DNA from 2 places in the Bacillus sp. K7 genome. Region 2 is predicted to be linked to the other one. Evidence: a T-box and tRNA genes for the amino acid it is inferred to sense, from the RefSeq annotation. Region 2 holds a T-box; the other holds one or more tRNA genes.
The links. The T-box of region 2 lies ahead of tyrS (tyrosine--tRNA ligase). A T-box ahead of a tRNA ligase gene usually reads a tRNA of that ligase, here a tRNA-Tyr.
Positions count from the first base shown of each region.

Region 1: it has a tRNA-Tyr gene. The T-box ahead of tyrS (tyrosine--tRNA ligase) is inferred to sense a tRNA for this amino acid. The anticodon was not compared.

Region 1 covers NZ_CP096406.1:197,067-212,675, reverse strand. Annotated here, with positions in the region: gene M1D98_RS01180 (NADH dehydrogenase subunit 5) at 1-1,306, opposite strand, end outside; gene M1D98_RS01175 (SDR family NAD(P)-dependent oxidoreductase) at 2,079-2,849, opposite strand; gene M1D98_RS01170 (NADH:flavin oxidoreductase) at 3,044-4,189, opposite strand; gene glmS (glutamine--fructose-6-phosphate transaminase (isomerizing)) at 4,639-6,441, opposite strand; gene glmM (phosphoglucosamine mutase) at 6,873-8,219, opposite strand; gene cdaR (CdaA regulatory protein CdaR) at 8,238-9,683, opposite strand; gene cdaA (diadenylate cyclase CdaA) at 9,676-10,497, opposite strand; gene rsiW (anti-sigma-W factor RsiW) at 10,657-11,283, opposite strand; gene sigW (RNA polymerase sigma factor SigW) at 11,297-11,860, opposite strand; tRNA gene M1D98_RS01135 (tRNA-Gln) at 12,089-12,160, opposite strand; tRNA gene M1D98_RS01130 (tRNA-Tyr) at 12,165-12,249, opposite strand; tRNA gene M1D98_RS01125 (tRNA-Thr) at 12,272-12,344, opposite strand; tRNA gene M1D98_RS01120 (tRNA-Val) at 12,349-12,424, opposite strand; tRNA gene M1D98_RS01115 (tRNA-Glu) at 12,428-12,502, opposite strand; gene M1D98_RS01110 (DUF523 domain-containing protein) at 12,684-13,139, shown strand; gene M1D98_RS01105 (GNAT family N-acetyltransferase) at 13,152-13,634, shown strand; gene murQ (N-acetylmuramic acid 6-phosphate etherase) at 13,743-14,660, shown strand; gene M1D98_RS01095 (MurR/RpiR family transcriptional regulator) at 14,674-15,525, shown strand; gene M1D98_RS01090 (PTS transporter subunit EIIC) at 15,550-15,609, shown strand, end outside.
Region 2 covers NZ_CP096406.1:2,733,300-2,748,908, forward strand. Annotated here, with positions in the region: gene thiI (tRNA uracil 4-sulfurtransferase ThiI) at 1-390, opposite strand, end outside; gene M1D98_RS13980 (cysteine desulfurase family protein) at 394-1,539, opposite strand; gene brnQ (branched-chain amino acid transport system II carrier protein) at 1,741-3,075, shown strand; gene ezrA (septation ring formation regulator EzrA) at 3,175-4,878, opposite strand; gene hisJ (histidinol-phosphatase HisJ) at 5,076-5,885, shown strand; gene refZ (transcriptional regulator RefZ) at 5,878-6,501, opposite strand; gene M1D98_RS14005 (GAF domain-containing protein) at 6,628-7,119, shown strand; gene M1D98_RS14010 (diguanylate cyclase domain-containing protein) at 7,159-8,901, opposite strand; gene rpsD (30S ribosomal protein S4) at 9,196-9,798, shown strand; gene sr7p (small protein SR7P) at 9,820-9,948, opposite strand; gene tyrS (tyrosine--tRNA ligase) at 10,080-11,348, opposite strand; T-box leader at 11,398-11,635, opposite strand; gene acsA (acetate--CoA ligase) at 11,690-13,408, opposite strand; gene acuA (acetoin utilization protein acetyltransferase AcuA) at 13,568-14,200, shown strand; gene M1D98_RS14040 (acetoin utilization AcuB family protein) at 14,221-14,865, shown strand; gene M1D98_RS14045 (acetoin utilization protein AcuC) at 14,862-15,609, shown strand, end outside.

The DNA.
Region 1 (15,609 bases), 1.4 Mb from region 2:
AAGCAATTGTATGCAACCACTCATAGAAGAGATGATGAATGATAAAATATACGAGAGCTGCTCCTCCTAAACATGTTAAACCTACAATTCGGCCAAGTCTCCCCTCTCCAAAAGCTACGAGCTGAGTCCAAGAAACGGACAATGACCACCCCAAGATTAGCGCACTAATGAATCGATACCCCTCACCAGGAGCCGTGAGCCAAAAAGAAACACCTATAACTAAGGATAAAATCCAGCCAGCTATGATCCATAGATAGGATGTTCCTTCATGAGCACGACTTGATATTTTATGAGACCGTACTGCTGAACCAGCTTGTAAAAACAACGTAGCTTTGAATAAACCATGTAAAATAAGATGAATAATGGCTGCGATATAGGCGCCTAATGCACACTGAATGAGCATAAACCCCATTTGACCAATCGTGGAGCCTACTAACTGGCGTTTATAGTCAACCTGAACCAAACTAATACCAGTTCCAATCAACACAGAGATGCCCGCAATCAAAAGTAAAATAATCGAAGCTATACCTCCATTAAATAGAGGTGAAAATCGGGCTAGTATAATCCCGCCTGCATTGACTAAACCAGCGTGCATAATCGCAGAAACAGGAGTTGGAGCAACAATAGACTCAATTAACCATCTTTGGAATGGCCATTGAGCCGCAGGAATGATCACTGCTAATACAATCAATAATTGAATCCCTGTTCTCTCCCATACCTCCAGCTGAGCTAAGCTATCATGTGTTAAAGCCAATGATAGCTGCCATTGGCCTGTAACTTGAAAAAGCCAGATCATCGCGACAAACAACGAAAACCAACTTAACAAAAATAATCGGCCAGAAACCTTGGCCGCTTCACCAGCCACTTGCCAAGCACTGTTTAACCGTATAAGCAAGGTTAAACCGACAAGAGTTGCTCCCCAACATATAACCATCAAGCGAAGATCACCACTTAACCATGCAATCGAAGCAGCACCTGTCGTGAAAGTGAAAAGCGGAAAATATTTTCGATAAGATCGATCCCCCATTAAGTAACGTACAGAAAAACGCTGAATGATTAGACCAATTGCCAAAACAAAGAATGCCATTAACCAAGCTAAGGAATCTAAGTGCCAAGGGCCAAGAGTTCCACCCACACTGCGATTGGCAAGAATCACTAAGGAAACCAACGGCGGCAAAGCCAAGATACCAATATGAATGCGAACATAACTCAAAGGTACGCGTGGATGTAAAAACACTAGTCCACTTATCCCAGAAGCAATAAGCATCATAAAAAATAATGTTAATAATGATGACGAAACGAACATTTCTAACTTCTCCCTTTTTAAATGTTGATATTGTTCAAAAGACCTTTATATCAGATCATATTTTTCTATCATGTATTACAACTTTTATTATTCTCTATTTTTTCCCAATAAAAAAACCGACAACTTCAAGATTCAATGATGATGTTAGTCATTGAATCTTGAAAATTGTCGGCTTCACTTCAACTAACTTCAGCCGAAGTTTTTTGAAGAGCTACCTTATTATTGGTCATTTTCTATATGCTATGTTTTCATTTCCTCTAAAGGAATTATCGTTACGATTTTAATGTAGTTCGTTGATTATAGATTAAATCGATTAATGTTATTCTTCCCTTTTTATATTAGAATACTTTTTCATCCCGTCAAGATTAAAAGTTAATATTAAAAGAATGCTAAAGACCTAATGATCCAAAAGGGCAAAAATAAACATCTATACCGATTAATTTAGTTATGTATAAGATATGATAAAATTGAAACATTGTCAACACAAACTCATACTCTTATTAATTGATGATTGGAACAGGAAAGAAGGTTTACATCCTCTTTCCCTTTGGAATGATATCCTGAGTTTTTAACTAAAGCTTGTCTTAATTTTTTAGAAACCCAAGAAAAAATATATACATAACCGACCGGTCAAATAATGTATACAGTTCCTGCTTATAGCCTTTTTGATACACAATTATTTCGATAACAGCTAGTCCAACCGATAGATAGAATTCTCGTGTATAAGCATTCACTTCGCTATAATAAAAACACGCCTAGCCATTCTTTGGTGTTAAAACGCATAATTAGTTACTCCACCGTCAATAAAAAGATTTTGACCAGTAATATAACTTGCATGATCAGAACAAAACATGACAACAGGAGCAATAACTTCTTCTAATTGACCAAGGCGTTTCATCGGTGTCCTGCTTTCTAATAGACTTCGGAATTCCTCGTTTTCTAACGCTTTTGCATTTAATGATGTTTTAAAAAACCAAGGGCTTATCGCATTAACCGTAATTCCTTGTGTTGCCCACTCATTTGCCATTTGGCGAGTTAATTGAACGACACCTGCTTTGCTTGGTCCGTATGGTGTTCCCGATGATAACGTCAATGTAGATGCCACTGAGGCTACATTTATGACTCTTCCTGAATTTTGTTTCATCATATATCTTCCAACGGCTTTGGACATCAAGAAAACTGACTTAAAGTTAACGTCCATGACTTTATCCCAGTTTTCTTCTGATAAATCAAATGTTGTTTCACGGACACTAATCCCCGCATTATTAACTAAAATATCAAGATGTCCAAAATGCTCATACGCCGTGCTCACGGTATCATTCACAGCCTCTGCATCAGTAACATCACAAACCAATGCTAGTGTTTTACGACCTGTGTTTTTAGATATTTCATTTGCCGCATTATTCACTTCTTCTTCTGTTCGAGCAACTAGGACAACATCTGCTCCAGCGTTAGCCAAACCTTCAGCAAGTGTTCTTCCAATACCTCTCCCAGCTCCTGTAATGATGGCTGCTTTGCCACTTAAGTCAAACATTTCGTTCATCTTATTCTCCTCTCCCTTATTTTTTTCTTTTTATGCGCCTTCACTCATTCTTACCCATTAACTCAGAAATTAAAGAATCTCGACTGATTATCTGTCCCAACTGCAAAGGCTCTTTCTTTTAAAATCGCCTGATTTTCATCATATCTTGTTCGAAGCGGATCGGAAGGATATTAAATAAAGCCGATGTCTATCGTTTATTCGAATTCTTCTGTTTCAAATTCTTTAATTTTAGCATTCGGGCTTAATACTTTCTCAGGCTGGAACTCTGCTAAACGCTCCCCGTTTTTCACTTTTTCTACCCAGTCATGGTTCGCAAGAGCACCTTTACCTAAAGTAATTACATCCGCCTCCCCTTTTTCAATAATTTCTCTAGCCTTGGCAGGATCCTCAAGATGACCATTGGCAATTACGGGCAAGTTACTATATGTTTTTGCTAAACGAGCCATTGAGGACCCACCATCACCAAAAGCTGAGTCGGTTGCAGTCGTCCCTTCCCCTTCCGGAAATGCTGGTTGCCATGCTTCATATTCCGTGACATGGATAAAATCGAGACCAGCTTGGCCTAACTGACCAAAGATTATTTCAGCATCCTTATCTTTACCCTGCCATTTGTGTGTGTAGTCATTCACTTTCCCTTGTGAAATTCGGATCCCAACGGTGAAATCCTGTCCAACAGCTTCCCGAACAGCTTTTGAGACTTCCACCAGTAAACGCACACGATTTTCAGCAGAACCGCCATATTCATCTGTACGATGATTGGTGTAATCTGTTAGGAATTGATCTAATAAATAACCATTCGCTCCATGAATTTCAACCCCATCAAAACCAGCTGTTTTGGCTTTTTTAGCCGCATTGACAAACCCCTTGATCACTTCTGTTATGTCTTCTTTTGTCACTTCTCTTGGTATCGAGAATGGCCCTTTACCTCCATAAAACTCCATCTGTTCTCCTTTTGGCTGAACAGAAGAAGGCGCAATCGTTTCATTCACAAAACGATTTCCTTGTGACAGTGCCCCTGCGTGCATGAGCTGCGCAAATATTCTAGCTCCAGCTCGGTGAACGGAATCCACCACTTTCTTCCATGCCTTTATTTGTTCTTCGTAGACAATACCAGGCTGATTCAAATATCCTTGACTATACTGATCATCCGGATAAATTCCTTCTGTAATAATCAGCCCAAACCCACCACGGGCAAATGATGTATAATACGAAACCATTTGTTCGGTTACATACCCATCCGGCGTGGCGCTCGTACGTGTCATTGGGGCTACGCCTACCCGATTGTCTATTGATGTACTACCTAAAGTCACTTTTTCAAACAACAAGTCTTTATTACTCATAAGTCAAACTCCTTCTTCGTTAAATCATTTAGTATCGGTCATTAACGCAAGTTAGCCTCCCATTACTATTCGTTGTTTTTGTTTATTTGATTCATCTTTTAAGAATGTTCTAGCGTTTCTTCTGTATTCGTATCGATAAAATGTCTAAAATAGCAGCGGTTTTTGTTTTTTTATTGTTTGTATCTTGCTTAAACTTGGTAGGTCGACCTTAATTACTTTAGGGGAATGTAGACTCCGACAAAGTTACAGAGAGGGAGGAGAAATGCCAACGGAACCATTTACTGTACATTCATAGCTTCTTCGTTTTCCGTATTGTTATATAATTTTCTTCAAAGGAACCATCTTTTTAGCAATGGAAAAGTAGCTATACAATTAAGTAAAAGCTCAAAACAGTTCATTCTAGCAGAAAAAACCCCTTTGGGCTTATAACCAAAGGGGTTAAACATTTATTACTCCACAGTAACACTCTTCGCAAGGTTACGAGGCTTATCAACATCACAGCCGCGATGCAGTGCAGCATAGTAAGCGATCAGCTGCAGTGGAACAACAGAAACCAACGGAGCAAGCGCTGGGTTTACTTCCGGCAGTACGAATCTGTCATCCGCATCGTCTAGGCCTTTCAGTGAGATGATGCATGTGTTTGCTCCGCGAGCGGCAACTTCTTTGACGTTTCCGCGGATACTTAGGTTTACGTGCTCTTGTGTTGCCAGTGCGATTACTGGTGTACCTTGCTCGATCAAGGCAATCGTCCCGTGCTTCAGCTCTCCGCCGGCAAAGCCTTCTGCCTGGATGTAAGAAATCTCTTTCAGCTTCAGTGAGCCTTCAACACATACGAAGTAGTCAAGGCCGCGTCCAATGAAGAAAGCGTTTCTGGATACAGTCAGGTATTCACAGGCGATCATTTCCATTTCGTCTTTCTGGTCGCAAAGGGCTTCCATTGCATTCGCCGCGATACCGAGTTCTTGAACGAGGTCAAATCCGATATCAATGCCGTTTTTCTCAGCAGCTACAGATGCCAGAACCGCAAGAACTGCGATTTGTGCAGTGTATGCTTTCGTTGACGCAACAGCGATTTCAGGGCCCGCATGAAGCAGCAATGTGTAATCAGCTTCACGAGAAAGCGTTGATCCCGGTACGTTTGTGATTGTCAGCGCTTTGTGCCCGAGCGCTTTGACTTGGACAAGAACCGCGCGGCTGTCTGCTGTTTCTCCGCTTTGAGAAAGGAAAATAAAGAGCGGTTTCTTAGACAGAAGCGGCATGTTGTAAGAGAATTCACTCGCTACATGCACTTCAACCGGCACGTTTGCCCACATTTCAATATATTGTTTACCGACAAGTCCTGCATGGTAGCTTGTTCCGCAGCCAATGATATAGATGCGGTCCGCTTCCGCTACCGCGGCAGCGATATCGCCAGGCACTGACAGTTTGCCGTTTTCATCTTGGTACGTTTGGATGATTTTGCGCATGACAACAGGCTGCTCATCCGTTTCTTTCAACATGTAGTGAGGGTACGTGCCTTTTTCGATATCACTGGCATCCAGCTCAGCGATATAAGAAGCACGTGTAATGACGTCACCATCAAGATTCTTGATGACAACTTGATCATCAGTGACGATGACCATTTCTTTATCCATCAGCTCTACGTATTCATTGGTTACTTGAAGCATCGCCATCGCATCAGATGCTACAACGTTGAATGTATCTCCAAGACCGACTAATAGAGGGCTTTTGTTTTTCGCTACAAAAATCGTTTCTCTGTTTTCGTTGTCGAATAAAGCAATTGCATAAGAGCCTTTTAACAGTGTAAGTGTTTTGCGGAACGCTTCTTCTGTTTCAAGTCCTCCGTTTACAAATTGCTCGATTACTTGAACAACTACCTCTGTATCGGTGTCACTTTTGAGCTCAACATCTTGCAAATACTCTTGTTTCAGCTGAACATAGTTCTCGATCACGCCGTTATGAACAAGTGTAAAGCGGCCCAGTGCGCTTTGATGCGGGTGAGCGTTCAGATAGCTTGGTTCGCCGTGCGTTGCCCAGCGAGTATGGCCAATTCCAGCTTTCGCTTCTGCATTGGCATCCACAACTTCACGAAGATCAGCAATGCGTCCTTTTTCTTTGAACACATGGACTCCCTGTTCGTTGGCAACAGCGATACCCGCAGAGTCATATCCGCGGTACTCAAGCTTTTCTAACCCTTTCAACAAAATTTCCTTCGCATCAAGCTGACCGATATAACCTACGATTCCACACATATTTTTCTTCCTCCTAAGATTGTAAAAGGAGACGAAGAAAGTCAAATTTCAAGGGGACTTTCAATCGTCCCCTCCTACATGTTTTTGGAAGATCATGTAATTTCTCTTTGTTCAAGGAGTCACCCCCTTGGTTTGAAGAAATCCTTACGGCTGTGATCTGCATAGTCAGCCGGGAGGCATCCGCCGAAAATTCGATAACCTCCATCCTCGTCAACTAAGCCTTTTTTCGGGCGCTTAGTCCGGGCGCTATCATTATAAGTGAAGCAATTATCCCGTCTTTTCTTCCTCAGAGAAAATAAAAACAAGACAAGCTTGATTTTACAGCATGTGCCATGAACGGTCAATTGTTTTTTAAACAACTTTCCCACATGTCTCACAATTATCATATGTAAACCTCGCTTGTCTTGTTCGCTCTCTGATGATAGACTTCGTTACTCCAATCCCATTTCTGACCGCACAACTTCAGCAATGCGATTCACATACTCATCGCACAGCTCCTTCGTCTTCGCTTCAGCCATAACGCGCACGAGCGGTTCAGTGCCTGAAGGGCGCACCAAAATCCGGCCGTCTCCATTCATTTCTTTTTCAACTTCAGAAATAACAGCTTTTACTTTATCGTTTTCTTCGACTTTATATTTATCAGTTACTCTTACATTGACTAACAGCTGCGGGAACTTCTGCATTTCAGCCGCAAGCTCTGACAGCGGCTTGCCTGTCGCCTTCAATGTGTTCATCAGCATAATAGCTGACAATAATCCGTCCCCTGTCGTGTTGTAATCAAGGAAAATCAGATGTCCTGACTGCTCTCCGCCGACATTATAGCCGTCATTTTTCATCGCTTCCACTACATAGCGGTCACCGACAGCTGTCTGTACGCTTTTGATGCCTTCTTGTTCAAGCGCCTTATAAAAACCAAGGTTGCTCATCACAGTTGAAACGACTGTATCATCCTTTAAACGGCCCTCTGATTTCAAGTATTTTGAGCATATGTACATGATTTGGTCGCCGTCAACGATATTTCCTTTTTCATCGACAGCGATCAGTCGGTCACCATCACCGTCAAATGCAAGACCAAGATCGGCGTTTTTCTCTTTGACAAACGCGCTGAGCGCTTCTGGATGTGTCGATCCGACGCCGTCATTAATATTTAATCCGTTCGGAGATGTTCCCATAGTTGAAACATCTGCATCTAAATCCGCAAACAGGTGTGTCGCCAAGGACGATGTTGCGCCATGGGCACAGTCAAGCGCCACATGAATGCCTGTGAAATCTTCATCAGCTGTCTGTTTTAAGAATTGCAGATATTTTTGGCCGCCTTCAAAATAGTCATTTACAAGCCCTAGATCAGCTCCAACCGGTCTTGGCAGCTTATCCTCCGGTTCGTCCATCAGGCCTTCAATTTCAGCCTCCTGTTCATCAGAAAGCTTAAATCCGTCTCCCCCAAAGAACTTGATGCCATTATCCTGTACTGGGTTATGAGAAGCAGAAATCATGACGCCTGCCTCTGCATCCATCGCTTTTGTTAAATAGGATACACCAGGTGTAGAAATGACACCCAGACGCATGACTTCTGCGCCAATAGATAAAAGTCCGGCGACAAGGGCCCCCTCCAGCATATGGCCGGAGATCCGTGTATCGCGGCCTATCAGTACTTTTGGACGTTGTTTATCTTTTGTCAGCACATACCCGCCGAAACGCCCGACTTTAAAGGCCAGCTCAGGTGTAAGCTCACTATTGGCGACACCTCTTACACCATCTGTTCCAAAATACTTGCCCATTTTATAATCGCTCCTTTTTTATTCTGATGAAGATTGTGAATCCGCAGCGGATTCGTCCTCATCCTGATCTTGGTTTTGGTCTTTATTTACGTCTTGTTTTTGATCATTGCTGTTTTTATTACTGTTCGTTGTATCTTCTTGCTGATTTTGATCATTCGTTTGTTTATCTGTGCCATCCTGGTTCCCTGATGTATTGCTGTTGTCATGAGTTGATGTATTGCTTTTTTTAGACGTCAGCTTGATTTTGGCGCTTTTTTGCCCCAAGGACCAGGTTACATTCTGAGGCCCGTTTACTTCAAGCTTCACGCTATGCTCCCCGTCATCTAAATCTGAAACATTCACATACAATTCTATATCTGATTTTTTCAGCTTTTTTATATTGCCGGGAGAACCTTTAGCCGTCACGTCTATGGCTTGCGATTCAGGATCAAGAAATTCAATGGTTTGCGAGCTGTTCAGCCCTACAGTCTTAATAGGGACATTTTCAAAATTCTGATCCGCTTCACTATCAACCTCTATATGCAACGTCACCTTTGACGGCGAGATTTTTTTGACGCCGTCGGGAAGCGGAATATCTGCCTCGATATCTGAATCCTTGTTGATTTTGCTTAAATCTAAGCTGACGCCGTCAATAAATTCAAGAGAATCCAACACATCCTGCGAGCCGTAAACCGTTACCTCACTGGGGCTGGATTCAATATTCGCTATGCTGACACCGTCAGGAAGGCTTCCTGTCCGTTCAATTTTAAAGGGCACTTTTTTACTTGGGCTTGTCACCGGAACGGTAATCTTGATGACCGAGGGCTCCACGTCCACAGGAAGCGCGTTTCCGTCTTTATCATAGACAGTCACTTTCGCTTCCTTTTCGATCGTTTCATCTGCTTTTTCCAGATTCACCGAAGCTTTCACAAGAGAAATATGATCAATCACATCTTTAGATCCGGTGATCTGCACATTTTTCGGGCTGACAATCGGTTGCTCCGGAGAATAGCCTTTTTTCATCTTGCTTTTATTATAATACTCCACTTCTACAGGAAAGCTTTTGGTCGTTCGTTCTTGAATTGTAACCGTCGTAACCGATGGATTAATCGAGATTGTGAGTCCATCCGACACGTTTTTGGCCCTAAGCTCGACCTTATGTGTGCCGGTTTTCAAGTCCTCCATGTCGGCATATATTTCAAAGTTCTTTGTCTGTCTGGCCTTTTTCACGGCGCTTGTCGAACCTTTTATTGTGACATTCACTGTTTGCGGAACACCTGTCACGACGTAGTTTTCATCATCGTAATACGCTTTAACCGGAATGTCGGTCAGTGTTGCCTCATCAATCGTTGATGTCGGAAAAAAAGATTCACCTGGTTTTTTCGGAGTCGGTGCTTGATTGCTGTTAACCGCCACATAAAGCAAGAGCGCGAAAAGCAGAGCAATGATTTTTACAGCCCAGCGGTTGTTTAAGAATTTATCCATTTTTCTTGCCCCTCCAATACCAGCGGTTAGAAGAAGTGTCTCTGGTGTTTTTCTTAAACTCGGCTTCAAGCATTTCTTTCAGCGCTTCTTCAGTCAGTTCTCTGTGAAGGTCGCCGTTCTTTGCCACACTGACGCCGCCGGTCTCTTCCGACACAATAATCGTCAAACTGTCTGTCACTTCACTGATGCCGACAGCCGCTCTATGCCGCGTGCCCAGTTCTTTTGAAATAAACGGGCTTTCAGAAAGCGGCAGATAACAGGCGGCAGCGGCAATTTCATTATTCTTCATAATCACCGCACCGTCATGCAGCGGAGTGTTCGGAATAAAAATATTGATCAGCAGCTCGGAGCTGACTTTGGCATTCAACGGGATGCCAGTCTCTATATAATCGCCCATTCCAGTGTCCCGCTCAATGGTCAGCAGGGCTCCTATACGTCGTTTCGCCATATAATTGATCGCCTTTGTGATGGCCTCAATCGTTTTCTGTTGGGCTTCCTCCACAGGCGTGCCGCTCCTTGAGAAAAAGCGGCCGCGGCCAAGCTGCTCAAGCGCTCTTCTCAGCTCAGGCTGAAAAATAATAATAATTGCTAAAAATCCCCATGTTATCGCTTGGTCCATCAGCCATTGAAGCGTACCGAGGCCCAAATATTGGCTTGCCATACGAACAAGCACGATCACGACAATTCCTTTTAACAGCTGAACCGCTTTCGTGCCGCGTATGACCATAATAAGCTTATATATCACATACCAAACAAGGAGAATATCAACGGCATTGCCGAGGTACTGCAAAAAAGGGATATCCTCAAAAGCCATTTCCTCGTCCTCCAAGATTTCAGTCATTTCGTATTTTGTGTTTAACGTGTTGCGCATATGTACTTAACATAGCGAGCCCATTATACCACATTTCGATTTGGCAAGTGAAATGCGCCAGCTCTTTCAGCCCGTAAAAAAAGAGCAAAGCGGCGACACGCTTTACTCTTTGTCATTCGGTTTTAATGCATTGAGTACACTTTTCCCCGTGGACTTCAATTTGTACCATGTCCAGTCGAATAATTGGTTGATTTCATCAATCTGACCGGTGACTTGTCCAGCAGAGGCCATATACTTTTCGCCATTTACAACGGTTACATCCCCGTCTATTTTGCCTTTAATAATGAGCTTGCCGTTTTTGACAGTCACATCACCTTTAACCGTCTCACCTTCAGGCACGATTACAGTATGATTCTGCACCACAAGATTCGGCTGCTTGGACACGCTGAAGTTGTGGTCATTATGCCAGCTGTTTAAAAACCCCCCGCCCATCAAAATGATGAATACCGCAGCAGCTGCGATAACAGGATGGGTTCTGAACCATCTTTTCACAGAAGCTCTTTTCTTCTCCTTAGGCAATTTCGCCATGACATTAGCGGTAAAATCCGCAGGGGCTTCGACATGCGATGTGCTCCGCACGAGCGCTATAGATTTTTCCATCTCATAAAAATGCTTTCTGCATTTCTCGCATGTCTCAAGATGTTCATTTAATACGTGTTCATCTTTCGGAAGGATATCTCCATCAAGATGCATATGCATAAGCTGCACAATTTGTTCAGGACAGCTCATTTCATCACCCCACTTAAAGATCCCTTAATTGTTTTCGAAGAGCCTCTCTCCCTCTGTGAATCCGCGTTTTCACAGTCCCCACAGGAATGTTCAGAATCTCGCCGATTTCAATTAATGAGAGTTCGTCAATATACTTTAATACGATTACTGTTCTGTATTTGTCAGGAAGCTTTAAAATTTTCTGTTGAATCGTGTTTGATAGCTCCAGCGACACTATTGCATCTTCTGGCAAAACTCCGTCTGCGGCGATTTGTGAATACATGGTCAAGCCTTCCGTACCAGCCACCTCTGCATCGAGGTAATAATCCGGCTTCTTTTTGCGAATGCGGTCAATCGTCAAATTGGTCGCAATTCGATAAAGCCAAGTTGAAAATTTCCGGTTTGTATCAAAACTGTCGATATTAACGTACGCCCTGATGAAAGCCTCCTGTGCAATATCCTCCGCCTCATGCACATTGCCGAGCATACGGTAGCAAAGCTGATAAATTTTATCCTTGTAAATATCAACGATGTCCGCAAATGCATTTTGGTCGCCTTTTTTGACTTGCTTAATTCTCTTTTTAATCATCATTTCCATATTTATCTAACCTCTGCCTTCACCGGTCTGTATGTATACGAGCTTCGTTTGAAAAGGTTTCAATTTTTTATAAAATAAGTTTAACAAATTTTTGGCAGGGTGTAGATGGTAATTCGCCAATAAACTACCTTAACATATGATTAAAATTATTATACAGACTGAACAGTTAGAAGTTGGAATAATCATCACAAAAGAAAAAAGACACCTTTTGGTCAAAGGTGTCTGTGACTGGGCTAGCTGGATTCGAACCAACGCATGACGGAGTCAAAGTCCGTTGCCTTACCGCTTGGCTATAGCCCAATAATGGTGGAGGGGGGCAGATTCGAACTGCCGAACCCTGAGGGAGCGGATTTACAGTCCGCCGCGTTTAGCCACTTCGCTACCCCTCCACATAAAATTTTGAAAAAACAGTGCCGGCAAGAGGACTTGAACCCCCAACCTACTGATTACAAGTCAGTTGCTCTACCAATTGAGCTACACCGGCAAGATGGTGGAGGATGACGGGCTCGAACCGCCGACCCTCTGCTTGTAAGGCAGATGCTCTCCCAGCTGAGCTAATCCTCCAAATGGTGACCCGTACGGGATTCGAACCCGTGTTACCGCCGTGAAAGGGCGGTGTCTTAACCGCTTGACCAACGGGCCGTTTGTGTTCTCGTCGAGCTGACAAAAGTTATTATATACAGGTTGACCCCCATTTGTAAAGAGAAAAATTGAATTTTTTATTTTCAAACTTTTTAACCCCTTTTTTAAGTGAAAAAGCCTACCAACATTAGTCATTTATTTTATGATAGAAATAAGCGAATCCGAGGGAGGAGTAACCAAAATGATTCTAGTCAGTTCTTGTCTTGGCGGCATTGAATGCCGATACAACGGCTCTCACGCCGCATCAGAGAAAATCAGAAAACTAGTCGATGAAAAGAAAGCAGTCATGGCTTGCCCTGAGCTTCTCGGCGGCTTCTGCACGCCCCGTGAGCCTGCAGAAATCATCGGAGGCACTGGCGAGGATGTACTCAATGGAACCGCGAAAATCATGACGGCTTCAGGAGAAGATGTAACAGAATTATATATGAAAGGCGCCGCTAAAACATTAGCTTACGCAACAGAAATCAATGCTTCTGCCGTCATATTAAAAGAAAACAGTCCGTCATGCGGAAGCAATTTTATTTATAATGGCACATTCTCTAGCAGAAAAATCGCCGGCAGGGGAGTGACCGCCGCACTATTAATACAAGCAGGCTACCGCGTCATTTCAGAAAATCAGCTAGACGACATATTGTAAGGAGGCCGCTACATGACTCTAGACATATCTTTATCATTCTATAAACCTGAACATTTGCAGGAACTTCAATCATTCACGTTAAACAACGATGACAAACGCTTTACCTCTCTTCCCAATGAGGTGCTGACTCAGACCTTAGGCGTAAAAGACCGATATCCGGTTGTCATTCTAAAAAACGATCTGCCGGTCGGCTTTTTCATTCTATATACATCAAAAGAAACACTTGCTCCCTATACTAACAATCCATTTGCTTTACTGCTCAGTTCCCTGTCTGTAAACGCTGCACATCATGGAAAAGGCTATGCAAAAAAAGCAATGCTTCAGCTACCCTCGTTTGTGAGCGGTTATTTTCCATGGTGTGATGAAATCATTTTGGCCGTCAATTACCTAAACACACGCGCAAAACAACTTTACATGAAAAGCGGATTCCTGGATAAAGGACGGAGAAGAATCGGGCCGCTAGGAGAACAGCTGATTCTTCATTATTTCTTATAGTCTCAGATGAAATAAAATTTCAAAAATAAAAAACAGAGTTGAAATACAATGACAGAAATGAATATACTGAATATTGAGATACATTATATTGAAACAGGGGGCATCCTCATGTCAGAACCATTAAACCTTCACCGTCTCACAACGGAATCACGCAATAGCCAAACAGCTGACATCCATAAAGCAAACACACTCGGCATCCTCAAAATGATCAACAACGAAGATTTGAAAGTCGCAGCCGCCGTTCAGCAGGTTCTCCCTAAAATCAAAACAGCTGTAGACTGCGCCTGCGACTCGTTTCAAAATGGGGGCCGGCTCATATACACAGGCGCCGGCACAAGCGGCAGACTCGGTGTCATGGATGCTGTTGAATGTCCTCCCACCTTTAGCGTAAGCTCAGATCAGGTCATTGGAATTATGGCTGGAGGCCCCAAAGCATTTTTGCAGGCAGCAGAGGGTATTGAAGACAGTGAAGAAGCAGGAGCCGAAGATTTAAAAAACATACAGCTTACATCAAACGATACCGTCATTGCCATCGCAGCAAGCGGCCGCACACCTTACGCCGCAGGCGCCCTCACATACGCCCGTAAAGTCGGAGCACACACCATCGCCCTTACCAGTAATGAAAATTCCGCCATCAGCAAGGAAGCTGATCACAGCATTGAGGTTGTCGTCGGACCTGAGGCTATAACCGGATCAACACGTATGAAAGCCGCATCTGCTCATAAAATGATTCTAAACATGATATCCACCGCTGTCATGGTCAAAATCGGCAAGGTTTACGAAAACTTGATGGTAGACGTCAACGTCAGCAACAAAAAACTAAAAGAACGCGCCATCAATATCATCCAAAGCTTTACAAACGCTTCATACGACACAGCCAGACAAACTCTGGAACAAGCCGATCATCACGTCAAAACGGCAATCGTCATGCTCAAAACAAGCACCGATCAGGAGCAAGCTAAAACATTGCTTGATGAAGCAAATGGTTTTATAGACAAAGCTATCGAAAATCACCATTCAGGATAAGGAGAGAACGAGCATGGCAACAGGCGGTATAGCGATCATCCAATCAATGAAGCACAAGCTCCCTCCATCGGAGCGTAAACTTGCAGATTACATCCTAACTCATCCCCACAAAGCAATCGAAAGCACTGTCAGCGAAATTAGCGTCTTAGCCAATTCAAGTGACGCTGCCGTCATCAGGCTCTGCAAATCACTCGGACTAAAGGGCTTTCAAGATTTAAAAATGAGAGTGGCAGGCGATCTGGCAAAGCCTGCTACACAAGGCTACCGGGACATTTCGCCCCACGAACCGCTGTCCTCCATTTCTGAAAAAGCGGCCGGCAATGCCATTCAGGCCATTCAGGATACTTCAGGCCTGATGGACTACAAAAAGCTGGAACAAGCGGTGTCTCTGCTTCTCAAAGCTCATACCGTGCATTTTATCGGCCTCGGGGCTTCCGGCATTGTCGCCAAGGACGCCCAGCAAAAGTGGCTTCGGATTCATAAACAAGCAACCGCGTTCACAGACACTCACCTTGTGGCATCATTAATCGCAAATGCAGATAAGGATGATATCGCATTCGCCATTTCGTTTTCAGGAGAGACGCAGGAAATCATTGAATCGCTCACGATGGCTAAGAAACAAGGCATCAAAACGATCAGCCTCACACAATTCAGTCAGACATCCGTCTCCGCGCTGGCTGACGTCCCATTGCACACAGCATATTCCAACGAAGCCCTGATTCGAAGTGCAGCCACTTCCTCCCGCCTCGCCCAGCTTTTTATGATGGATGTTTTGTTTTTAGGCATGGCGGCTGAGCGGTACGAAGAAACAACCGGCTATATCGATAAAACAAGAGCAGCCATACAATCTTTGAGAAAAAAATAAGGCAGCTAGAAGAGGAGGGTTTTGATGAGCAAAGAAAAGAACTATCATCATCTCGCAAAGAAAATCCTTGAGCTATGCGGAGGA
Region 2 (15,609 bases):
GCCGCCGATTTCAGCGTTCATTTCGTTTGTATCTAATTCAAATTGTTTATACGCTCTCTTTGTCGCCACTTTAAACGTATCACCGGGCTGATACTGATCCTCAATAGCCTGCAGAGCAGTTGCCTTAATCTCATCTAAACGGCTGTCACATTTAATCGCCAGGCTGAAGCTTTGAATGCCAAACACCTGCTTTAAATGAGGAAAAAGAGCCTCCGGATCTTCTCCATTTAATGTAATCGTCATCCGGTCCCGATTGGAAAAGTATTTTAAGTTCGGATAGTCTTTCAAAACGAGTCTGACGTTTTGCTTTAAGCGCTCAATAAAGCTTTTTCTGTTTTTGCCTTTGGTTGAAATTTCCCCAAAACGAATTAATATATGATCGTAATTCATGTTCTACCTCATCATTTTCTTTAATTTTTTGATGCCAGGACGGAGCGCGCTCATAAACGGTTCTGCCACATCGCTTGTCTGGCTGTAGTTTAAGCTGATTCTGATGCTGCTTCCGGCAATTTGCTCTCCCTTGCCCATCTGCAGGAGAACCTTGCTGGGCTTATGCTCTTTTGCCGAGCAGGCCGAAGTGGTTGAGACGAATATATCCTGTTCTTCAAGCATGTGCAAAAGCACCTCTGCTTTAATCCCCGGAACAGAGAAATTAATAATGTGCGGCGCACTATTTATTTGTGGCGTGTTGACCACAACGCCTTCGGTTTCACTCAGCTTTATCATAAACAATTCCTTTGCGGCTGCCATCGTGTCAAGGCGTGTTTCAAAATCAGCAGCGGCAAGATTAATGGCTTTGGCAAGCGAAACCGCGCCCGCAATATGCTCCGTTCCGGCCCGTATGCCTTTTTGCTGGGAGCCCCCTGTGATCAACGGAATCAAGCGTGTTCCTTCTTTTACGATAAGCGCGCCTGTCCCTTTTAGGCCGTGAAATTTATGCCCGGAAATCGAACAAAGATCAATGCCGGCCTTTTCAATGGCCAATGGCACTTTATAAATGCCCTGCACAAAATCGACGTGAAACAAAATGTTCGGGTGCTCTTTCAGCACTTCACCCGCTTCTTCAATCGGCTGTACGGAACCGACTTCATTGTTCACATGCATCATGCTGACAAGCACTGTATCGGGGCGTATGGCTTGTTTCAGTTCTTCAATTGAGACAAATCCGTCTTCGTTCACTGAAAGATAAGTGACGTCAAATCCGAATAACTCTGTCAGCTGTTCTAATGATTCCGTAACAGATGGATGCTCGATCGAAGTGGCAATGATATGCTTGCCTGCTTTTATTTTTGACAAAGCGGCTCCTTTTAAAGCCAAGTTATTAGCTTCTGTAGCGCCTGACGCAAAGACAATATCATAATTCTTTAGGCCTAAGGCTCTTTTTATCTGATGTTTAGCTGCCTGAAGCAGCTGTTCCGTTTCAGCTCCATACCGGTGCAAAGATGAAGGATTCCCAAAGTATCGTCTGCTTGTTTGTTCATATGTGTCCAAGACTTCATCGTAAGGTTTAGTCGTTGAACTATTGTCTAAATATAACATCTTTTTACTCCTTTAATATGAAAGCGATACAAAACTAATTTTATATGTTACCATAACAAATTAGTGCTGAAAAAGTAAATAAAATTACTATTGACTTCTTCATACATTCACCTATAATTAGATTTGTTACTTTCGTCATATTATCTGACAATTAATTGACAGAATATTCTACCATAGGGAAATTAGGAGGATTTATACGTTATGAAATCATCACTCTCAGCCAAGGAAACGATCGCCATCGGGCTTATGCTTTTCGCTTTGTTCTTTGGCGCAGGAAATATGATATTTCCGCCGGAACTTGGACAAGCGGCCGGTGAACATGTTTGGAAAGCGATGACAGGGTTTCTCGTGACGGGTGTCGGCCTGCCGCTTTTAGGCGTTGTGGCTGTAGCATTAACAGGTACGGATGCCAAGGGCCTTGCTGATAAAGCACACCCCGTCTTTGGAACTATTTTTACAGTCGTTCTTTATTTAACAATCGGACCGCTGTTTGCGATTCCGCGAACAGGCACTGTCTCTTATGAAATTGCGGCTGTACCTTTTGTAGACGGCATGCCGGCATGGCTCACACTTCTGCTGTTTACGCTCGCTTTCTTTGCTGTTACGTACTACCTGGCTTTAAATCCTACAAAGCTTGTTGACCGGATCGGTAAGGTGTTAACACCTATTTTGCTTGCTGTTATTGCTATTTTAGTCATTAAAAGCATCGTGACACCAATGGGAGACATTCAGTCGCCTCATGAAGCGTATGCTTCCGGATCAGTGTTTAAAGGATTTTTAGAAGGCTATAAAACAATGGATGCACTTGCTTCTATTGTGTTCGGAATTGTCGTTGTCAATGCCGTTAAGGACAGAGGCATCACCAATCGCAAATCAGTTGCTTCCGTATGTATTAAAGCGGGACTTGTTGCAGCAGCAGGACTCGGCCTTGTTTACGTTTCACTCGCCTATTTAGGAGCAACAAGCACAGAATCTATCGGACTGCTTGGTGCGGGCAGCAAAATTTTATCCGCATCATCACAGCATCTGTTCGGGTCTTTGGGAAATATCATTTTAGGTGTCGCAATCCTATTCGCGTGTTTGACAACAAGTATCGGCCTTGTCTCTTCATGCGGAAATTACTTCTCAAAGCTGGTTCCTTCTTTATCTTATAAAGCTGTTGTAACGATTGTCACTGTGTTCAGTTTTATTATTTCTAACTTTGGGCTGTCAAATATCATTTTATTCTCAGTTCCTATTTTATCAGCTATTTATCCATTAGCAATTGTTATCATTTTGCTTTCGTTTATTGAAAAATCATTTAATGGCAGACGTGAAGTATATATTCTTTGCTTAATCGCCACTGGTATTTTTAGTATTATCGACGGCCTGAATGCCGCGAGCATTCCGCTCGGTTCTCTAAATAAAGTTCTCGGTAAATCGCTGCCGCTTTACAGTCTAGGATTCGGCTGGGTCCTTCCTGCTATCATTGGAGGCATTGCCGGTTATCTGATTTCACTTATTGGTTCAAATAAAAAACCAGCCGATAACAACTAGTAAAGAAAAGCCTTTTTGGATGCACATCCAAAAAGGCTTTTTTTATATTGTATACATATCAAAGGCCGAGCACTTCTGCTTCGGCCTTTGATATACACTTTATTGATATTGATGCTCTTTTTTCTTTTGTGATTCTATTTTTTGAACAGCACCGGGAGAAGCTTTTTCAACTGCGGCTGCTGCAATTTCATACGCTTCATTGTAATCAAATTCATAAAAACGTCTTTCCGCTTCTTTCAGCTGTTCAGATAAAATATGATTCTGGCTTCTGAACCGGTTTCCGAACTGAATGATCTTTTCAATGAGGATCACCTGCTCGACAAGTTCCTCCGATTCCCGGCTTGCCCTGTTGACCATATCTTCCGCTTGCTTCAAATGGGCTCCGGCTTCTTCCATATTTAATGGAAGTTCGTTTAGTTGGCTGACTGTTTCTTGAATGTGATGATACGCGTTTTCCAGCATCTCTTGAAGATGACTCGGAATGCCTGGAATATTGCTTGTCTTCAGCAATCTTGCTGTCTCAGAAATTGTTTTCTTCAAATTGCTGAGCGTCTCTCTCGCCTGAAGCTCCTCTTTTCTCAGCGCTTGCAGCTTTTCACGGTATTCAGCATGCTCTTTTTTCACTTCTTCAATCTGCTTCTCTATTGAAGCAACTTCTTCTACTATAAGCGAGTAGGCGACATGCTCTGCATCGAGCTTATCTTTAACGGATGAGAGCAGCTTGCCAATTTCCTCAAGGCGTTTTTCAAAAGCCTGCTGTTTGCCGAGCTCGCCAGCTGTCAGTCTGTAGCTTTCCTTCACCAGCTCAGTTTCCGCCTTGGTCTGCCCTTCCTCTTCTTTCAGCTTGTCATAAGCAATGATCAATTCAGGCATTTTGCTTAGCACAGATTGGCCGGCTTCAACTTCACCCTCCAGCTGCTGATAAACAGATTGAATATTTTCGTCAATGAGCTGCAGAATTGCGGACGCTTCATCAATATCCAGCTCAGTCAACAAGACATGTTCCGCCCGTTTCAACTGATTTGACAGACTTTCTAACTCCTTATCAAGCTGGATATGCTCAAGCTTATAGCCTTTCTCCTTCATTTCGCGATAACCGTCCTTGAGCTTTGCAATCTGGCCGGGCACCGTCTGCTTGCAGTCAGCCAGCAGCTTAGGCACGTCATCTATATATGACTGAAGCCGTTCAAGATTGCGGTCCTGCTCAAGCAGAACTTTTCGTGCAGTAATATAGTTTCCGCCTTCTGTTTCTTCTTCATATTGTTTGATTCCGCTCCAAATCTCGTCAAGATCCTTTTCAAGGCTGTCATAAAGCTCCCCGTAAAGATGGCTGTATGCCAGCAGGTTTTTCCGCGATTTTGAATAACGCTCTCTCACCTGTTCAATCTCTTCGCGGCTCTTTTCCTCACTTGTGACAAGGTCGCTGATTTCCCGCAGAATCTTTTCAATATTCGATTCCGCCGCCGTCAGCAAGTCGTCGATATGAACGAGCACTTGATTGGCCTTTTTAAACCGGTATTTGTCTGCATTTTCCTCGGCATCATAAAGGAGCTCTTCCACTTTCGGCATGTGGGCTGTGACAATCTCATCCCATTCTTCACGCCACTTTTCAAAGAACTCTTCTGTCTGACCCGTCATTTTTAAATGTTTAATTTTGGACATTTCTTCCACAATCGACCGGTTTAGAATTTCAATCTTCCACGATTCCAGCCGGTCGATTTCGGCGTAGATTTTTTTCCTGAAAAAGTAGCCCGCCGCAAACAGGGCAAGCAGTACAATTAATAATCCAATGACAAACTCCATAATGAGCCCCCTTGCTGTTAACCTTAATCTGTCAGGGTGTTTTATTTATTCAGAAAGATTTCAGGATATGTATTGAGAAAAACTGTCGTTTTCATTGTTATTATGATACCATGTAACCAACATTTTTTGACCAGAAATCAAAAACTTTTTATGCGAAATCGGCAGGATTTGACTATTTTTTCACGGGGGTGACGCCAATGCAAAAGCGAGACGGGCATATTCACACACCATTTTGCCCTCACGGCTCAAACGACACACTCAGACAATATGCAGAAGAAGCCTTAAAAAAAGGCTTTCAATCGATTACTTTTACAGAACACGCCCCATTGCCGCCCTCTTTTGCTGATCCGACGCCGCTGAAAGACAGCGCGATGGCGCACGCTTCTTTGGAACGCTATATCGAGGACATTTCTTTATTAAAAAAAGAATATCGCGGACAGATTCATATACAGACGGGGCTTGAGGTCGATTATATTGCCGCATTTGAAGATGAAATCACATTATTACTGGACACATACGGTCCATATTTAGATGACAGCATTTTATCCGTTCATTTTTTGCGCGCAGGTTCTTCCTATCTGTGCCTTGATTATGATGAACATACCTTTAAAGAGCTGATTTCAGCCTGCGGAAGCATTGAAGCTGTATACGAGAAGTATTACCGCAGCATCTATTCTTCCATTGTAGCATCTCTTGGCAGCTATAAGCCAAAAAGAGTCGGTCACATCACACTCGTCCAAAAATTCATCAAGCTGTTTCCATACAGCATGTCTAAACAGATTCGCGGACTCGTTTCTCAGTGCCTGAATGCCATTGGAGAAAACGGAATGGAGCTCGACTTCAATACTTCCGGCTTACGAAAAACGTATGCAGGCGGCATTTATATCGAGGATTGGATGATAAATGAAGCGAAGCAAAAAAAGATCCCGCTTGTGTTCGGGTCTGATGCCCATCAAGCGGGAGATGTCGGATACGCTTATGAGACGTTTGTGAAGCAGGCTAATTGATAAGCGCCACGTCTCCTGTCCGGAAGACGCTTCTGATCCAAATCTTGATTTCTTCAAAATACATTTTATAAAAGTACGGCTCGTGCGGCTGCATGTAGAGCACTTCTGAAATATATTGAGGCTGGAGATAAGGCATCATCAAGAGAGATTTTAATTGGAGAATAAAATGAGGCAGCGGCAGGGTTAAATGTTCACTCTGTTTTTCTCCTTCCTCAATAATCAGCTGGAAGATATACTTTTCCTTCATTAAATATGTCGACATAATTTCCCTGATTAACGTGGAATCAATTGTGACTTCCCGGTAGACAAAACGAGTTAATTGACGATGAGTATGCTGATAGGATAAAATATCGAAAACCAATTGAAGAAGCTGTTCTTGCGTGCTTTGAGAAGAGATATTTCCCGCCGCTGTTTCAAGCGTTTGGCTGTAGCCTTCGTAAAACTCTGAAACTAGGTGTTCCATCAAACCTCCTTTGCCTTTAAAATAGTAGGAGATGTGCGCAACATTTACATCAGCTGACTTGGCGATTTCACGTACAGACGTGCCAGAAAATCCTTTTTGGTTAAAGAGCTTGACAGCAGATTCAATAATTTTGTCTTTGGTGCTTACTTTCATTCGGCTCACTCCTTCCTCTTGATACAATTCAAGCAGAAGGGCGCTGTTCCTGTAAGAACTTATCGACAAATGCCGGCAGAAAAGCCGGAACTTTGTTTTATATTATAGAAAAAGTGAGGGTTTTCCATGTTTCATGTCGAAAAACAATCTGGAGATAAAGAAAAAGACTATCAGCTTCTGCTCAAACAGCTCGAAGCCATGACCGAAGACGAAACAGATCCAATTGCAAACTATGCAAATGCCTCAGCGCTTCTTTATCATTCGCTGCCTGAAGTCAACTGGGCAGGCTTCTATTTTGCCAAAGAAGAGGATGGACAGCTTGTATTAGGACCGTTCCAAGGTCTGCCGGCATGTGTTCGGATTCCTTTCGGCAGAGGCGTTTGCGGCACAGCATATGCAAACGGAAAAGTGGAGCGTGTTGAGGATGTAAACGCGTTTCCGGGACATATCGCATGCGATGCGGCGTCTCAATCAGAAATCGTGCTTCCCATTCATGTAGGCGGAAAAGTTGTCGGCGTCTTAGACATCGACAGCCCAGTAAAAAACCGTTTCGACGAAATTGATGAAATGTATTTATCAAAATTTGCCGAAACGCTTGAAAAAGCGTTAGCGCAGTAATATAAAAAGCCCAAAACTGCTATTGTTTTGGGCTTTTTATTATTTGATTGATTCGTGTATCATCAAACGGTTTTTCCCGTTTCGTTTCGCGCTGTAGAGCGCTTCATCAGCCTCATGCACAAGCTCTTTCAGGGACTTTCTCGTTTCTGCCGTCCAGCAGGAAATCCCGCATGAAATGGTCACCTCGGGTTTCGTGTTTTTTCTGACCGCATAAACCAGCCTCTCCGTAATCCGTTTTCCCGTCGCAACGGTCACATTCGGCAAGTAAATCGCCAGCTCCTCGCCTCCCCAGCGGGCGCCGACATCATGCTTTCGGATGTTGTTTTTCATCACCGAAGCAACTTGAATTAAAATCTCGTCTCCCGTCTGATGACCATACGTATCATTTACATTCTTGAAATTATCGATATCAACAAGGATAAAAACACCCTTTTGGTGGATTTTCATGCTGTATTGAATCTTTTCATCTAAATACACCCTTGAATACAGCTCAGTCAGCTGATCTGTTTTGACAAGATGCTCAAGACGGTCGCGAAGCATGGAGTTGGTTACAGCCAATGTTGCGTGACGAATCAACGCTTGAAACAGCTTGTACATTTCAAATGTAAAAGCGTACAGTTCCTCTTTCAATAAAACCGCAAAGCCTAAAAGCCTGTCATTCTCAATCATCGGAACAGCCATCAGTGAGCCATAGCCGGCCTTTCCGAAAACAGACTGGCCATTTCCGATGAAAACCCCTTTTTCCCCTTCATATAGTTTTTCTTTCACTTCATGATAAAAATCAGATGGCTTGGCTTCTTTAAAAAACGCTGTGCTGCCGGGCAGCAATGTCAGGTTTTCAAAATGGTCTATATGAAAGAAACCCACTTCCTCCGCCTGAAACGATTCTGCCATTCTCACAGCCAGATCATTCATCGTATCGGTCAGTGTCAGCCGCTGATTCAGGCGCCGTGACGTTTCATTAATCAATTCCAAATTTGCGATGCTTGCTTTGGATTGCTCATAGAGCTGGGCGTTTTCAAACGCTTTTCCCGCCGCATTTGCGATTAGCGACATTTCATCAAGATAGGCGTCATTAAGAAAAGTGCCGCACGCCCCTTCAGCCCTCAACACCCCGTACGTTCCCTGCTGTCCTTTGATCGGAATGTAAGCGGAATATTCATTTTTACGCAAAATATCCCCGGATAAATACACTTTTAGCGCAAAGGAATCGGATTTTTCCCCTTCCATATACAATTCTTTTGCAGGAACACCTAAACATTGATCTTGATCGTGCGATATATAAAGAGAAAACTCAAAAAAATAAAACGTGCGCGTTAAGCTTTCTAAAAGCTGCTTCAGCACTTCTGTCTGGTCAAGCAGTGAATGGAACAGCTCTGTCATTTTGTATATCTTTTTTTGATAGATCGTTTTGATATAAAGCCTTTCCTGTTTCATTGACTGGTGTAAAAATGATGAAACCAGGTCGGGAAGCCCTTCAGGCATCTCTGCATCCTGCCTGCATGTCAGATGATAGCGCCTGCCATCGTTGTCCTCAATCAGATAAAATGAGGCGTTTATCTTCGAAGCGGAAAACCGCACTTCATCAACGGCCTGTGTTGAAGCAGAGCCGCCGGATGGCGCCGGCGTAAGCGAAACACATAGAGACGAAAAATACGTTTGAATAGCCGATGTCAGCCATATGAAAGAGTCTGTATAAGTGACTTTTTCGGATTTTGTTAATAAAAAATCCAGCATATGATAATGAAAGGCGGATAATTGTTCTTTTGTTTGTTCTACCATGTTTTTATCACCTAAAAGTTTACTACTCATTTTTGTTTATTATATCATAAACGGCGAAGCAATAATGGAGGAATGGTTGACTTCAAATCAAATAAATTATATAATGACCTTTGTGTGAAATATTGCAGCCTTTTTGTTCAGCTTCTATGTTTTCATTTTGTTCCTTATCCATAAGGTGTATCGTGTAACTCTCTGCTGCTGGAGCGAGGATACATGAAAACAAAATGTACATGGTCGAATAGAGCAGACGGTTTTTATTTTCCACAAAAATAAAACCAAAGGAGGAGTCACATTATGGCTCGCTATACAGGTCCATCTTGGAAACTGTCCCGCCGTCTAGGAATCTCTCTTAGCGGTACAGGAAAAGAATTAGAAAAACGCCCTTACGCTCCAGGCCCACACGGCCCAGGACAACGTAAAAAATTATCAGAATACGGCTTGCAATTGCAAGAAAAGCAAAAGCTTCGTCACATGTACGGTGTAAACGAACGCCAATTCCGCACTTTATTTGACAAAGCTGGCAAATTAGCTGGTAAACACGGCGAAAACTTCATGATTCTTTTAGATTCTCGTCTTGATAACGTTGTGTACAAGCTAGGTTTAGCACGTACTCGCCGTCAAGCTCGCCAATTGGTTAACCACGGTCACATTCTTGTTGATGGAAGCCGCGTTGACATTCCGTCTTACCAAGTTAAAGCTGGTCAAACAATCGGTGTTCGCGAAAAATCAAGAAACCTTTCTATCATCAAAGAATCTGTTGAAGTGAACAACTTCGTTCCTGAATACCTTACTTTCGATGCTGAAAAGCTTGAAGGTACATTCACTCGTCTTCCTGAGCGTTCTGAACTTGCTCCGGAAATTAACGAAGCGCTTATCGTTGAGTTCTACTCTCGTTAATCGTTTTAAAAACCCCTTCCGCTATGCGGTCGGGGTTTTTTTATCGTCTGTTTCCTCTATTGCCTCTGGTTCGCCAACACTATCTCGCGTCTGCTGCTCCCAATAATCCCGCTGAAGCCTCTCTTTTGCAATGGTACACATGAGATTCATGGTCAGCGCTCCTTTCTAAAAGGTGGTGATTGGTCGTGTTTGCCCTATCTAATATACTCTTTTCCTTTCATTCCTATGCGATAAACCAAAAAAAGATCCTTTCCCCATATTGGCAAAGGATCTTATTTTCTTTATTTATATGTCACAAGGAAATACTTTTTCTTTCCGCGGCGCAGAACCGTAAATTGATCTTCGATACGGTCAGCAGCCGATAAGAGATAATTGATTTCCGTCTGGCGTTCGCCGTTAATGTAAACAGCCCCGTTTTGAATGTCTTCACGGGCTTGGCGTTTAGAAGGAGATAATGTAGATTGCACCAATACATCTACAAGAGAAAGCTGTTGGCTGCTGTCAGCTTCCATGGAAGGGACATCCTTAAAGCCGACTTTTACATCTTGGGCAGAAAGCTCTTTAATATTTCCGCTGAACAATGCTTGGGAGATGTTGATGGCTTGCTCCAGCGCCTCACGTCCGTGAACGAGTGCTGTCACTTCTTCCGCGAGACGTTTTTGCGCTTCACGCTTTTCAGGCGCCGTTTCTGTTTTCTCAGCATATGCTTCAATTTCCTCTTTTGATAGGAACGTGAAGTATTTTAAGTATTTGACAACGTCACGGTCATCTGTGTTGATCCAGAATTGATAGAATTCATACGGCGATGTTTTTTCCTTATCAAGCCAAATCGCGCCGCCTTCCGTTTTCCCAAACTTCGTGCCGTCTGCTTTTGTGACAAGCGGAATGGTAAGGCCAAACGCTTTTGCCCCTTCTTCCTCTGATTTTCTGATCAGTTCAAGGCCCGCTGTGATATTGCCCCACTGATCGCTCCCGCCGATTTGCAGCTTACAGTTTTTCTCTCTGTACAGATTTAAGAAATCATACGATTGAAGAATCATGTAGCTGAATTCCGTGTATGAAATGCCGGATTCAATTCTCGAGCTGACCGTGTCTTTTGCCAGCATGTAATTGATGCCGAAGTTTTTGCCGACGTCACGCAGGAAGTCGATCACATTCATTTTGCCGATCCAGTCAAAGTTGTTCGCAATGACAGCAGGGTTTTCTGTTGCGTCAAAATCCAGAAATCTGGACAGCTGGTTTTTGATGCTTTGTGACCATTCGGATACGATGTCAGCAGTGTTTAATGTACGCTCCGCTTTTTTTCCGCTCGGATCGCCGATGAGACCCGTCGCCCCGCCCACAAGCGCAATCGGATGATGACCCGCAAGCTGGAAACGGCGCAGTGTTAGTATAGGCAGCAAGTGTCCGATGTGCAAGCTGTCTGCTGTCGGATCAAAGCCTGAGTACAGGCGGATTTTTTCTTCATTCAGCTGTTTATTTAACCCTTCTTCATCCGTCATTTGCTGAATCAATCCACGGAAGGATAAGTCTTCAAGTAAGTTTGTCATAGATTAAAGCTCCTTTTTTAATAAAATAAAAAACGCCCCTTCGTTTACACGAAGGGACGATTGATTATCGCGGTACCACCCTACTAATAAGAGAACGCCAAACATTCGTCTTATCACTTTGCCTGATAACGGATCAGATCCGTTCTTTCACTACTGAAAGCCTCGACGGCTTTGTTTGCAAAAGCGGTTCATGAGTGTATTCGATATATCCGTCTGTGCTGATTTTCACCGGCCATCAGCTCTCTGCAACGTGAGGATATTCTACTTGTCTCAATCTTTACCTTTTCATATGAAGCTATATCATTTTTAACATAAATAAAATCCCGTGTCAACGCCGCCTTTTAATCCTCCATCGTTGACAGATCTCCGGCCGGAAGGTTAAGCTCCCATGCCTTCAGCACCCGTCTCATGATCTTTCCGCTTCGGGTTTTCGGCAGCTTATCTTTAAATTCAATTTCACGCGGAGCCGCATGGGCAGCAAGACCCTGCTTTACAAATTGGCGGATCTCTTCTTTCAGTTTATCGGACGGCTCATAGCCTTCTCTGAGTGCGATAAAGGCTTTAATGATTTCTCCCCGCACCGGATCAGGCTTCCCGATTACGCCTGCTTCTGCAATGGCCTGATGTTCGACAAGCTTGCTTTCCACTTCAAATGGGCCGACACGTTCACCGGAGGTCATAATGACGTCATCAACTCTTCCTTGGAACCAGAAATACCCCTCATCATCCATGTAAGCAGAATCCCCAGATACATACCAGCCGCCAGGCATGAAATACGATTCATACTTTTCAGGGTTATTCCAAATGGTATGCATCATGGAAGGCCAGCCCTTTTTAATGGCGAGATTGCCCATTCGGTACGGTGGAAGCTCATTGCCCTGATTGTCAACGATCGCCGCCTCTACACCAGGAATCGGCTTACCCATTGAACCCGGTTTGATATCCATGCAAGGATAGTTGCAGATGAGCTGGCTGCCCGTTTCTGTCATCCACCACGTATCATGAATTCGTTTGTTAAAGACTTTATGCCCCCATCTGATCACTTCCGGATTTAACGGCTCACCGACACTGAGCACGTGCCGAAGTGAGGTTAAATCATATTTCGCAGCCATCTCATCTCCCGCTCCCATCAGCATTCGAAAAGCGGTCGGCGCGCTGTACCAAACGTTGACGCCAAGCTGCTCAATCGTTCCGTACCAGCTTTCCGGGCTGAAACGTCCGCCGACGATGACATTTGTCGCTCCGTTCAGCCATGGCGCGAAAATGCCGTATACTGTACCCGTCACCCAGCCCGGATCAGCTGTGCACCAGTAAATGTCTTCTTCCTTTAAATCAAGGACCCACTTCCCTGTCTGATATTGCTGAACCATCGCTTCATGGACATGCAGCACACCCTTTGGCGTTCCGGTAGAACCCGATGTATAGTGAAGCAGGTAGCCGTCTTTTTTGTCCATCCATTCGATATCAAGTCTTGGGCTCTCCTGCTTTGCTGCTTCATCGTAATTGATGACGTTTGCGCCGCTTTCAGCCTCTCCGCCGACTACGAATATATGCTGTAAGTGAGGCAGTTTGTCAGCCGGTATTCTTTCCAGCAGCTCAGGCGTCGTGACAACCACCTTCGCCTCGCTGTTTTCAAGCCGGTCCTTCACCGCCCCCTCCATAAATGCTTCAAAGAGCGGCCCTGCGATGGCACCAATCTTGATAGCGCCAAGCATAATAAAATAAAGCTCGGGTGATCTCGGCATAAAAATAAAAACGCGGTCCCCTTTTTCCACATTTCCATACCGTTTCAGCACATTCCCGGCTCTGTTTGATTCTTCCTTCATTTCTTTAAATGTGTATTTTTCATCCCGATTTGCGTCTTTATAATAAAGCGCTACTTTGTTTTTTCGAAACGATTCGGCATGCCGGTCAATCGCTTCATACGCCGCATTCAGTTTCCCTGTCTCATGCCAGGAGAAATGTTTCTCTGCCTCGGCCCAATCAAAATGCCGGTACGTTTCTTCATAATTTTTTAAATGATGATCCCCCTCTGTTGCTGGTAACGCTTTCAAATTCATGCCCAAACATCCCCCTTTGCTGAAGTTGTCACATTTATTATAGTATATATTCATATTGTTCTCAATTTTTAAAATATAAACCATATTGAAAACGCTTTATAATTTGTTATTCTTAAAGAAGGCACATATTTTGATAAGAATTGATGGGACGGTGGATCAGTGGAACATCATAAAACATACCATTCAGCAAACATCAAAACAGCAACCGGCTCCTTACTGATAGAAGGGCCTGTCTCTCCAGAAGATCTGGCAGGTTACGAGTTTCATAACGATTTAACCGCATTTCGCCCGCCCCGCGAGCAGCATGAAGCGTTAGTTGACATTGCGGGCCTACCCGAAGGACGCATTATCATCGCCAGAGACGGCCGAACCATTATCGGTTATGTGACGTATTTATATCCCGACCCGCTCGAAAGATGGTCTGAAGGAAATATGGAGGATTTGCTAGAGCTTGGGGCCATCGAGGTGGCGCCGGCCTATCGGGGATGTTCTGTCGGAAAGACGCTTCTGACTGTCAGCATGATGGATGAACAAATGGAAAACTATATCGTGATGACGACGGAATATTACTGGCATTGGGATTTAAAAGGGATGAAAAAAGATGTGTGGGAATACAGAAAGCTCATGGAGAAGATGATGAATGCGGGAGGATTGGTCTGGTTTGCCACGGATGAGCCGGAGATCAGCTCCCACCCCGCAAACTGCCTGATGGCACGCATCGGAAAAAACGTCAGCCAAGAATCAATTGAACAATTCGATAGGCTCCGTTTTTATCATCGCTTTATGTATTAACTGACAAAGGGGAAAAAATAATGATTGTTGAGCAGATCATGAAAAGGGATGTCATTACGTTAACGAAGACCGATACACTTGAAACCGCAATATGCAAACTGAAGGAATTCCATATCAGGCACCTGCCTGTTATAGATGCCGACCGCCATGTGATCGGCATGATGACAGACAGAGACTTGAAACAGGCCAGCCCGAGTATATTTGAAGAAAGCAAACGAAGCCGATTTCTCACGCGAAGCGTAGATTCAATTATGAAAACAGATGTCGTTTGCGCCCACCCGTTAGATTTTGTCGAAGAAATATCTGCTGTGTTCTATGAACATGGCATCGGCTGTCTGCCAGTGGTGCAGCATCAAAAATTAGTAGGCATTTTGACAAAGACCGATTTGCTGCGGACGTTTGTCAAATTGACAGGCGCTGACCAGCCGGGATCGCAAATCGAAATAAAAGTAAACGACATCACCAAAAGCCTCACGGAGATCAGCAGCCTTTGCCAAGACCTGCAAGTGAAAATATTAAGTGTGCTTGTCTATCCGCATGATGATCCCGGTGTAAAAGTGCTTGTCTTCCGTGTAAAAATGATGAATCCGCTGCCGTTTTTGCAGGTATTACAAAGAAATCGGCACCACGTCATATGGCCGTCAGAGCAAAGGGATTTGCTATGAGAGACAGTGTATTTATCTATTCTCCATCGTATCAAACCTATATGTTTCATCAGGAACATCCATTTAATCAGCAGCGGGTTCTGTTAACATACGATTTGCTTAAGACGATCAATGCCTTTGACGAAGGTGACATTATCAGTCCCAGACTCGCGTCAGAAGACGAGCTTGCCCTTGTCCACACAGACGATTACATTCAGGCGGTCAAGCTTGCGGGCGCTGGCAAGCTTCCCGCAGAAGAAGGAGAAAACTATGGGCTCGGCACAGAAGATACACCTGTCTTTGCCGGCATGCACGAAGCGGCATCACTCTTAGTCGGCGGCACCTTAACGGCCGCAGACTGGGTGATGTCAGGACAAGCCCTGCATGCCGCCAACCTTGGAGGAGGCCTTCATCACGGTTTTCGGGGTAGAGCTTCAGGATTTTGCATTTATAACGACAGTGCTGTGGCCATCCAATATATCCAGAAAAAATACAAAGCCAGGGTGCTTTATATTGATACCGATGCCCACCACGGGGACGGTGTGCAATTTGCGTTTTACGATAACCCGGGCGTATGCACGCTGTCCATCCATGAAACAGGAAGGTATTTATTCCCCGGAACCGGCCAGATCCAGGAAAAAGGCAGCGGAAAAGGATATGGCTATTCCTTTAATATCCCGCTTGACGCTTTTACAGAGGATGATTCTTTTCTTGAAGCGTATCGGACAGCAGCTTCTGAAGTGGCCGCATATTTTCAGCCAGATG